4 regions of the Colwellia sp. BRX8-7 genome follow, and region 3 is predicted to be linked to each of the others. Evidence: predicted binding sites of a transcription regulator. Region 3 holds the regulator's gene; each other region holds the start of a gene.
The links. Region 3 encodes sigma-54, which starts transcription at its own class of promoters, with help from an activator protein. Its sites were predicted from a motif close to GTTGGCACGNNNNTNGNNT; they were not measured.
Positions count from the first base shown of each region.

Region 1: the regulator sigma-54 is predicted to act here: its motif matches at 1,027-1,045, upstream of flgF (flagellar basal-body rod protein FlgF).
Region 2: the regulator sigma-54 is predicted to act here: its motif matches at 985-1,003, upstream of H4J57_RS08585 (FlgO family outer membrane protein).
Region 4: the regulator sigma-54 is predicted to act here: its motif matches at 770-788, upstream of H4J57_RS04385 (PEP-CTERM sorting domain-containing protein).

Region 1 is NZ_JACGVP010000001.1:211,223-213,432, reverse strand. Features, by position in the region: gene flgE (flagellar hook protein FlgE) at 1-748, shown strand, start outside; gene flgF (flagellar basal-body rod protein FlgF) at 1,080-1,823, shown strand; gene flgG (flagellar basal-body rod protein FlgG) at 1,852-2,210, shown strand, end outside.
Region 2 is NZ_JACGVP010000007.1:68,338-70,547, reverse strand. Features, by position in the region: gene H4J57_RS08590 (flagella assembly protein FlgT) at 1-894, opposite strand, end outside; gene H4J57_RS08585 (FlgO family outer membrane protein) at 1,090-1,746, shown strand; gene H4J57_RS08580 (LPP20 family lipoprotein) at 1,786-2,210, shown strand, end outside.
Region 3 is NZ_JACGVP010000011.1:170,086-172,295, reverse strand. Features, by position in the region: gene lptB (LPS export ABC transporter ATP-binding protein) at 1-436, shown strand, start outside; gene H4J57_RS12590 (RNA polymerase factor sigma-54) at 516-2,024, shown strand; gene hpf (ribosome hibernation promoting factor) at 2,048-2,210, shown strand, end outside.
Region 4 is NZ_JACGVP010000003.1:194,210-196,419, forward strand. Features, by position in the region: gene prsT (XrtA/PEP-CTERM system TPR-repeat protein PrsT) at 1-649, shown strand, start outside; gene H4J57_RS04385 (PEP-CTERM sorting domain-containing protein) at 878-1,732, shown strand; gene H4J57_RS04390 (ThiF family adenylyltransferase) at 1,937-2,210, opposite strand, start outside.

The DNA.
Region 1 (2,210 bases), on a different contig from region 3:
GTGGATGATGTTTGCTGGCGTTGATGGCATACCGGTAGATTTAGCTGATCCAGGTGGACAGACAGATCCAGATCCAACGGCAGCTCCAGGAACGCCAATAACAAATCCACAAGGTGGCGGTAGTTCAGGTCCGTTATCAGCAAGTGGCGGTGTTACTGGCATGCGTATGTACTTTGATTCTTCAGGTGATTTTGTTGCACAATTACCTATGCCAGGTGACGGTGGTGCTATTACCGTGGCACTTGGAGCGACAATATTAGCCAATGGTGCTGATCCAACTCAAACCGTGAAAATTAATTTTAATCTAGACCCTCTTGGCCCTAATCCAAATGAACCTACGCAGTTTGCTTCAAACTTTGAAGTGACTTCGCTTGAGCAAGATGGCTTAGCGGTTGGTCGATTAACCGGTATAGATATTGGTAGTGATGGTTTAATTCGAGCGACTTACAGTAATGGTACCTCAGAACCATTATCACGCATTGCTTTAGTAAACTTTGCCAATGAACAGGGCTTAACGCAAATTGGTAATACTTCATGGAAAGAAAGTATTAGTTCCGGTGAAGCATTGGCTGGTGAGGCGGGTTCAGGTACTTTTGGTACTATTAATTCATCGGCATTAGAGCAATCAAACGTTAACTTAACCACAGAATTAATCGACTTAATTTCAGCACAACGAAATTTTCAGGCTAACTCTCGTGCACTAGAAGTTGATAACCAGCTAAACCAAACTATTCTACAGATTCGATAAATAAATCTTTAAAATAATCTAGTCTATGATAAATAAAAGAGATAAAACGTAAAATGTTTTATCTCTTTTTATGTTCAGGATGAACGGTATAGATGTAGAGCGAAACATAGCTATTCTTAGGCATCCATGTCTTCATCGCATTAATACTTCTTTATGTGTCAATGCCCGAGCAGCGGATGGTCTTTATCAAACCACCTTTCTTTCAAAACCTCAGTCGGTTCCTTTTCGTTGACGATAAAACGATTATTTTTCCATCTTCCTTTTCCTGTTCTATTTCTTCTGGCACTGTTATTGCATTTCTCATTGTAAGATACAATTTTAGAGATCTGTTATGGACAAAATGCTTTATATCGCAATGAGCGGTGCGAAACAAAATATGCATTCGCTTGCCGTTAATGCTAACAACCTTGCTAACGCTAAGACTACGGGTTTTAAAGCCGATTTAGCACAGGCGCGTTCAATGCAAGCTTTTGGCGAAGGCTTGCCTTCTCGTGTGTTTGCCATGACAGAAAATGCCAGCCAAAACTTTGACAGTGGTTCTTTGATGCAAACTTCTAGAGATTTAGATCTTGCCATTCAAGGGCCGGGTTGGTTTGCTGTTCAAGCTGAAAATGGTACTGAAGGTTATACACGTGATGGCCAATTTAGACTCAACGAAGAAGGTGCTTTAGAAACCTCTAAAGGTGAGCTTGTCTTAGGAGATACTGGCCCGATATTTATACCTCTACCAGTCAATAATATTCATATCAGTAAAGATGGCACCATCATGGTTCAGCCTGAAGGAGCACCGAGTTCTCTTCAAGAAGAAGTGGGTCGTCTAAAAATGGTTAACCCGAGGGTGCAAGAGTTAGCAAAAGGTGCTGATGGCTTGTTTCGTCGAAAAGATGGACTAAATGAGAATGCTGACGTCAATGTCAAAGTCGAAAATGGCATGCTTGAAGCAAGTAACGTAAACCCTATTGGGGAGATGACCGCGATGATTTCTTTGCAACGTCAGTTTGAAATGCAATTAAAACTCATGAAAACAGCGGAAGAAGTTGATGCAAGTTCAGCATCTTTATTACGTGCTTTCTAATTTAAATAAATAATTTTTGAGGTGATTTATGAACCCAGCATTATGGATAAGTAAAACAGGGTTAGATGCGCAAACAAAAGATATTGCGGTAATTTCTAATAATTTAGCTAACGCCAGTACCATAGGTTTTAAGAAAAGTCGTGCCGTATTTGAAGATTTACTCTATCAAACGATTAATCAGCCAGGTGGTCGCTCTGCACAAGATACAGAGATGCCTTCAGGCTTAATGCTTGGCGCGGGTACAAAAGTGGTGGCTACGCAAAAAATTCATACCCAAGGTGATATGCAAACTACCGATAACGCTTTAGATCTAATGATCCAAGGTGAAGGTTTTTTTGAAGTGCAACTCCCTGACGGTACATCGTCATATTCAAGAAATGGTCAATT
Region 2 (2,210 bases), on a different contig from region 3:
ACACATCATATTTTCGTCGATATCAATGATCATATCCCCTAACACTTTTTCAATGGCCATTCCGTATTGGCTTTGCCAAAATACTTCGCTATGAACATCAACTTGCTGACGTTTGCCAAATTCCCATGGGGCAGAACTACGGTACTGCTTAGTGAAGACAGATTCACCATTAGTACCGTTGTAAATATATAGGCTGACACTAAACTGACGGTTAAAAACATCTTCTTGCCAGAACTGCCAACCGTTGGTTGAGGCTTGTGCAAAGCTAATGTCATTAATTTCAGAATACATGACATACTGAGTATCGCTGATATTAGCTAACGACATGGTGAGATTTTTTATTGCTTCAACTTGTAAGCTGTTATTTAATCTTGAGAACTGAGACTTCTCTTTTAATAACAATCGGGTGTCGAGATAAATACCTTGGTTGTTAATTTTATAAGCAAGCTTAGCCATCAATTTATTATCAAGAGCATAAATTTTACCGATACTCGCTTGCTCTCTATGCATTAAGTTACTACGGGTAATTAATAAAGACTTTCGATAATCAGAAGAGAAGCACTGTTTACTTTGTGGGAAGATGTCAGCACGAATGGTTACGGTGACCAAATTGCCCTCATAATTTTCATCAACCAGCTCAAAAGAATTTACGGTACCACTGGCGCGAATATTTATTTCATTTTGTGTCAATAATCCGTTAACCGTTTTTTGCACACTCGATACGGAAGCTCCGGCAACGAGTAAGGCTTTTTTTAATGCATTCTCTATGGCTAATGTTTTTGCTCGTTCGGCATTGCCCTGCATTATTACTGACTTTCCCTGAGCTTCATACCACTGGGCATCAGCAGAATGAGTGATAAAAAATAAAAGTAGAGCTGATATAAATAAGCGCATATGAAGTCCGTCAGTAAAAAAGGTTTAATATCTACTGTCGAATATGCAGTTTCTATGCCCACTTATTTTAATACGCAAGTAACTTTATAGATTGGCGCGATTTGTGCTTTATTTATATTAGAAACTATTTGATGTCGTTTATCGATATTACTGCAAAACTGATTATTCGCTTTCAGAGCGATCAAGGGGAGCTCAATGAAAAAGTGGCTTATTCCATTATTTATTCCAACGTTGATGTCGTGTTCATCAATGAATATGATGAGTGATGAAGATAATTTTTATAAATCAAAGCAAGAAGTACGAGGTGAAATTGACAGTTTCAATCTACCTCGACATGCGATAGCAGATGTTGTTAAAGGGCTTACTTATCAGATGCTTGAAAGCAGCTCTTTTGTAAACCCTAAAACACCTATCGCGGTAGCTTCTTTTGTCGAATTAGAAAACCTTGAGTCAACTAATTGGCTGGGTAATCAAATATCAGAGAACTTTGTTCATGAATTACAGCGCCATGGTTTAGTTGTTATTGATTTTAAAACGACGGGACATATTCGTGTCACTGCTCAAGGTGATTATGTTTTTAGTCGCGACTGGAAAGAGCTGCCAGAGCGGCAGATTATTGACTATGTTGTAACCGGTACCATGATGGAACAAGAAAATGGTGTGATGATTAATGCTCGGATGATTGGTATGCAATCACGTGTTGTTGTTGCCACGGCACAATCTTTTATCCCAAGCTGGGTAATTGGTGAACAGATTAATCAAGATGAAAGTGTTCGGATAAAAGATGGATTAATCATTCGAAACAGCGTTATGTTAGCAGAAGACGAACGTTCAATTAAAATTGTTAATTAGTTTTTTATATTGATGTAGGACTAACTTTTGGTATTTATGATGAAAAAAATTATTCTTAATATATTAACCGCTGGTAGTTTAGCTTTGTTACTTGCCAGCTGTTCTAGTGTTTATGACAAACACGTACAATGGCAAAGTGTTAAGCCTGAAACCTTCCCTGTGTTACATGCTATTGGCCAAGCGCCGATAAGTTTGCAAAACTCACAACATGAAACGCAGCGTATGTTGATGGCGATTAATGCCTCAAAGCTTGCCGCTTATGCAGAACTTGCAGAACAAGTTTATGGGCAAAAAATAAATGGTGAAATGACCATGTCACAACTGATAATGGGTAAAAATGAAGTGTCAGCGTCAGTTCAAGGTGTCATCCGCGCAGCTAAAGTGATTAAAAGCTATCCTGTTGGCGACAGTTACACCACAGAGTTAAGTTTAGACTTTGAAGATGTTTATAATATTTATTTAGC
Region 3 (2,210 bases):
CAATATTATGGCTATTTTACAAACACGAAAAGAATTATCAGATGCTGAACGTGAAGAGAAATTAGAACATCTTGTTGAAGAATTCAACATAGGTCATATCAAAGATAATTTAGGCATGAGCTTATCTGGTGGTGAACGCCGCCGAGTAGAAATTGCTCGCGCATTAGCTGCTGAACCAAAATTTATTTTATTAGATGAACCTTTTGCTGGTGTTGATCCAATTTCAGTAGGTGATATTAAAAAAATTATTCTACACTTAAAAGAACGTGGCATTGGTGTGTTGATCACTGATCACAATGTACGTGAAACTCTCGATGTATGTGAACATGCGTATATTGTTAGTCATGGTGAACTTATTGCAGAAGGTACTGCAGATCAAATTCTTGCAAATCAACACGTAAGAGATGTATACCTTGGTGAACAATTCACGCTATAGTAGTCAGTAAATGAATAGTATCTTCGTATGAAAAAAACGAAAATATCCCATTAAAAATAATAGGAAGTTAATGACCTAAATGCGCCCTACTCTACAACTCCGCATAGGACAACAATTAACCATGACGCCACAATTGCAGCAAGCAATCAAATTGCTGCAACTGTCTACGTTAGAGCTTCAACAAGAAATTCAGGAAGCCTTAGAAAGTAATCCATTATTAGAAATGGATGAGTCTTCAAATAATCCTGAAGATAAAAGTACTGACAACCTTGAAGAAGCTCACACTGCCGGTACTGGTGATGTTAAAGAAGCCCCCGCTTCTGATGGTAGCGAAGACGCTACGCCTACCATTGATGAAATCACCACCACTGAAGCCATGGACAAGAACGATATCCCTGAAGAATTAAACATGGATACCACTTGGGATGATAACTACACGGCTGGTGCAGCAAGTTCAAGCTCAGGCCCAGCTTCAGAAGATTATACTTACCAAGGCGAGACTCAAGACTCCATTCAAGATCATTTGCGCTGGCAAATGGAATTAAGCCCTTTTACCGAAACAGACCGCGCTATAGCGACAGCAATTATTGATGCTGTTGATGACGCCGGTTACTTAACGGTATCTAGTGAAGACATTTTAGAAAGTGTTGCCATTGAAGGAGTAGAGCTTGATGAAATTGAGGTGGTACTAAAACGTATTAACCTCTTTGATCCTGTTGGTGTCGCTGCTCGTTCTATTTCAGAATGTTTAATCATTCAACTTAATCAATTTGACCCCGCTACACCTTGGTTAGCAGAAAGTAAGTTAGTTTTGCGTGACCATATTAATCTACTGGGTAGCCGAGACTATCGTACATTAATGCGTAAAACTCGACTGAAAGAAGAGCAACTGCGCGAAGTAGTGCGTCTTATTCAATCACTTGACCCTAGACCCGGCGATAGTGTGATGAAGAGTGACGATCAGTATGTTATTCCTGATGTTTCTGTTGAAAAGAAAAATGGCCGTTGGGTGGTCGAATTAAATCCTGATACTGCGCCAAAACTTTCGGTGAATCAGCAATATGCTTCGATGTCACGTTCGATGAAGTCGACAGCTGACACACAATTTATTCGCTCAAATTTACAAGAAGCTAAATGGTTTATTAAAAGCTTAGAAAGCCGTAATGATACCTTATTAAAAGTGTCAAACTGTATTGTGCAACGTCAAATTGGCTTTTTTGAACATGGTAATGAAGCCATGCGTCCAATGGTTTTAAATGATATTGCCGAAGCTGTCGATATGCATGAATCAACCATTTCACGAGTGACGACACAAAAGTATATGCATACGCCACGTGGAATTTTCGAACTGAAGTTTTTCTTCTCAAGCCATGTTGGCACCGAAAGCGGTGGCGAATGTTCATCAACAGCTATTCGTGCATTAATCAAAAAATTTGTTGCTGCCGAAATCCCAGCAAAACCACTTAGTGATAGTAAAATGGCTGATTTATTAGCCGATCAAGGGATAAATGTAGCTCGACGTACCATAGCAAAATATCGAGAGTCACTTTCTATTCCACCTTCTAACCAACGAAAAAGTTTACTTTAACGAAAAGATGAGGAATTAAGCTTATGCAAATTAATCTTTCTGGCCACCATGTTGACATTACCGAAGCTTTACGAGAAAACGTCACGACAAAGATGGCAAAATTAAGCCGACATTTTGATCATATCAATAATGTTCATGTTGTTCTCACCGTTGAAAAATCAAATCAAATTGCTGAAGCGACTGTTC
Region 4 (2,210 bases), on a different contig from region 3:
TTCTCCTAAGTATAATGTAATAAAGGGAAAGCTTGCTTTTATGCAAGCAAACTTTACACAAGCAATTCGATATTTAAAACCTGCATATGAACAAGCACCTTCAGCACCCATTTTAATTGATCTGGTCCATGCGATGGATAAATCAAACCAAGAAAAAGAGGCATTGGCGTTAATTGTCGCGTTTGAAGAAAACAATGATCTGACTATTGAGTTAATGCTCAAAAAAGCTGAACTGTACACCTTAAAAGAGCCAGAAAAGGCGTTGGCAATATATGAACGTATAGCCCAAAAAACTAACAATCATTTTACAATGTTGAATAACATTGCTTATATACTACTGTTACAAAACGATCTTTCCAGCGCATTCGACTATGCAAAAATGGCATTATCGAAAGCGCCGAATGTCCCGGCTGTTATTAATACTTATGGACTTATAGCGTTGGCGAAAAGTAATGTGCCAGAAGCCGTTGAATATCTTTCAAAAGCTTATAAAGCCGATATAAATAATCATAACTATCTAGTTCATTATATACAGGCCTTATTTGCTGATAAGCAGTATAGCTTGGTGGATTCATTACTGCTCAAAGTTGACAAAAAAATACTCAGTAGTAACTCGTTGGCAAGATTAGCAACAGTAAGCTCTAGCTAAATAAAAGTATTAATATAAAAAGTAAATTGAGTGAATATACTATTGTCAGGTTTTTTTACAGTAGCTTAAGCTTGAAGTTTTACTTGTTATTTAAAGCTTTGTATATCAATGGTTTAATTTTTTGGCACGATGTCTGCATTACATGTTGTGTCTATACATTATTGATTTTTAGTTACCGCAAACGAGTTAACTGAAATATAACACTTTCTAATTTAAATGGAGAATACAATGAGAAAATTTTTAACATCAGTTGCTATATTAGCTAGTTTGTCAGGTACTGCAGTTGCTGATCAAATTTCATGGGATGCTGGCTTTGGTGCTAGCACTCAAGGTGGCGTTCAAGTTGTTGACCCTATCACGGAAATGGTGTTCGCTTACAATTCACAATCTTTAGTTACCGATAACGGCGATGGCGTATTAAGCGTTGGCGATACTATACAGTCATACGGTGGCTATGGCGCTAATGGCTTTAATTTGCTTCCTACTCCTTTATCAGCTCTAAATTTGGGCACTATTAATAATAATAACATTACTGGTTTCGTACCTAACCCATTTCCGACAATGGATGCTTATGGAAGTGACTACGTGTTTACTTTCTTTTTCAATGACTTAATGGGTACATTTAACGGTACTGATTTCGTATATAATGCAGGTACTTTACAGTTTGGTGTTATGTCTTTTAATGCGGCTAATACAGGTTTAACTGCCGGTTTTCATAACTTATTTGACTTGAACGTTAGTACTGGCGGCCCTCAAAATGTTGCTGGTCAAGCTAAGCAAGTATTTACAGGTACATTAGATAACTTTGCTAACGGTGCTGGTTCAGATTTTTCACTTCGTGACAAAACTATGGACGAGTGGGCAGCTTTAGGTGATATTCGCTGGTCAACAAACCAAACAGTTTCTGCTGGTTTTGCTGGATTCCCTTCTGCACCGCTAGATATCGTATTTGAAAATGGTGTAGCTATTCTTGCAGCAAACCACACTGGACGTTTAAGTATTGATGTTCCAGAACCTACAACTCTTGCAATTTTAGGTTTAGGTTTATTAGGTTTTGCTGGAGCACGTCGTCGCAACTCTTAATCGAAAGCTTATAGCCTAAGCACTTAGCTTAATAAAAAACCGCCAATTGGCGGTTTTTTTATGTCTGGCTTTTATCGTTTATTATCGGCTCATAACGTATTAACTTACCAAAATATTTATTTTTGAATAAGGTTATAGCACTAGTATGAGCGCTTAGCTTAATAAAAAACCGCCAATTGGCGGTTTATTCATTGCTGGTTTTTATTATTTTTTTTCGGCTAATAATTTTTTAACTCGCCAAAACATGTATTTTTGAATAGGGTTTTTATTCCCCCAAGGTCGCCAAGTTTTAATTAATTTATTTCTATAAGCGTCAAAGTGCATACCGTGAGGAGCATGAATCACTTCACCACGTTTTAATAATATCTTTAAAACATTAGTACAGAGTGTACCTGCGGCTAAAGATATACCCATACAGGTTGACGGAACTTTCTTTTTAAGGAAGTTAACAGAAGAGCTATCCACTAAATAATGACGT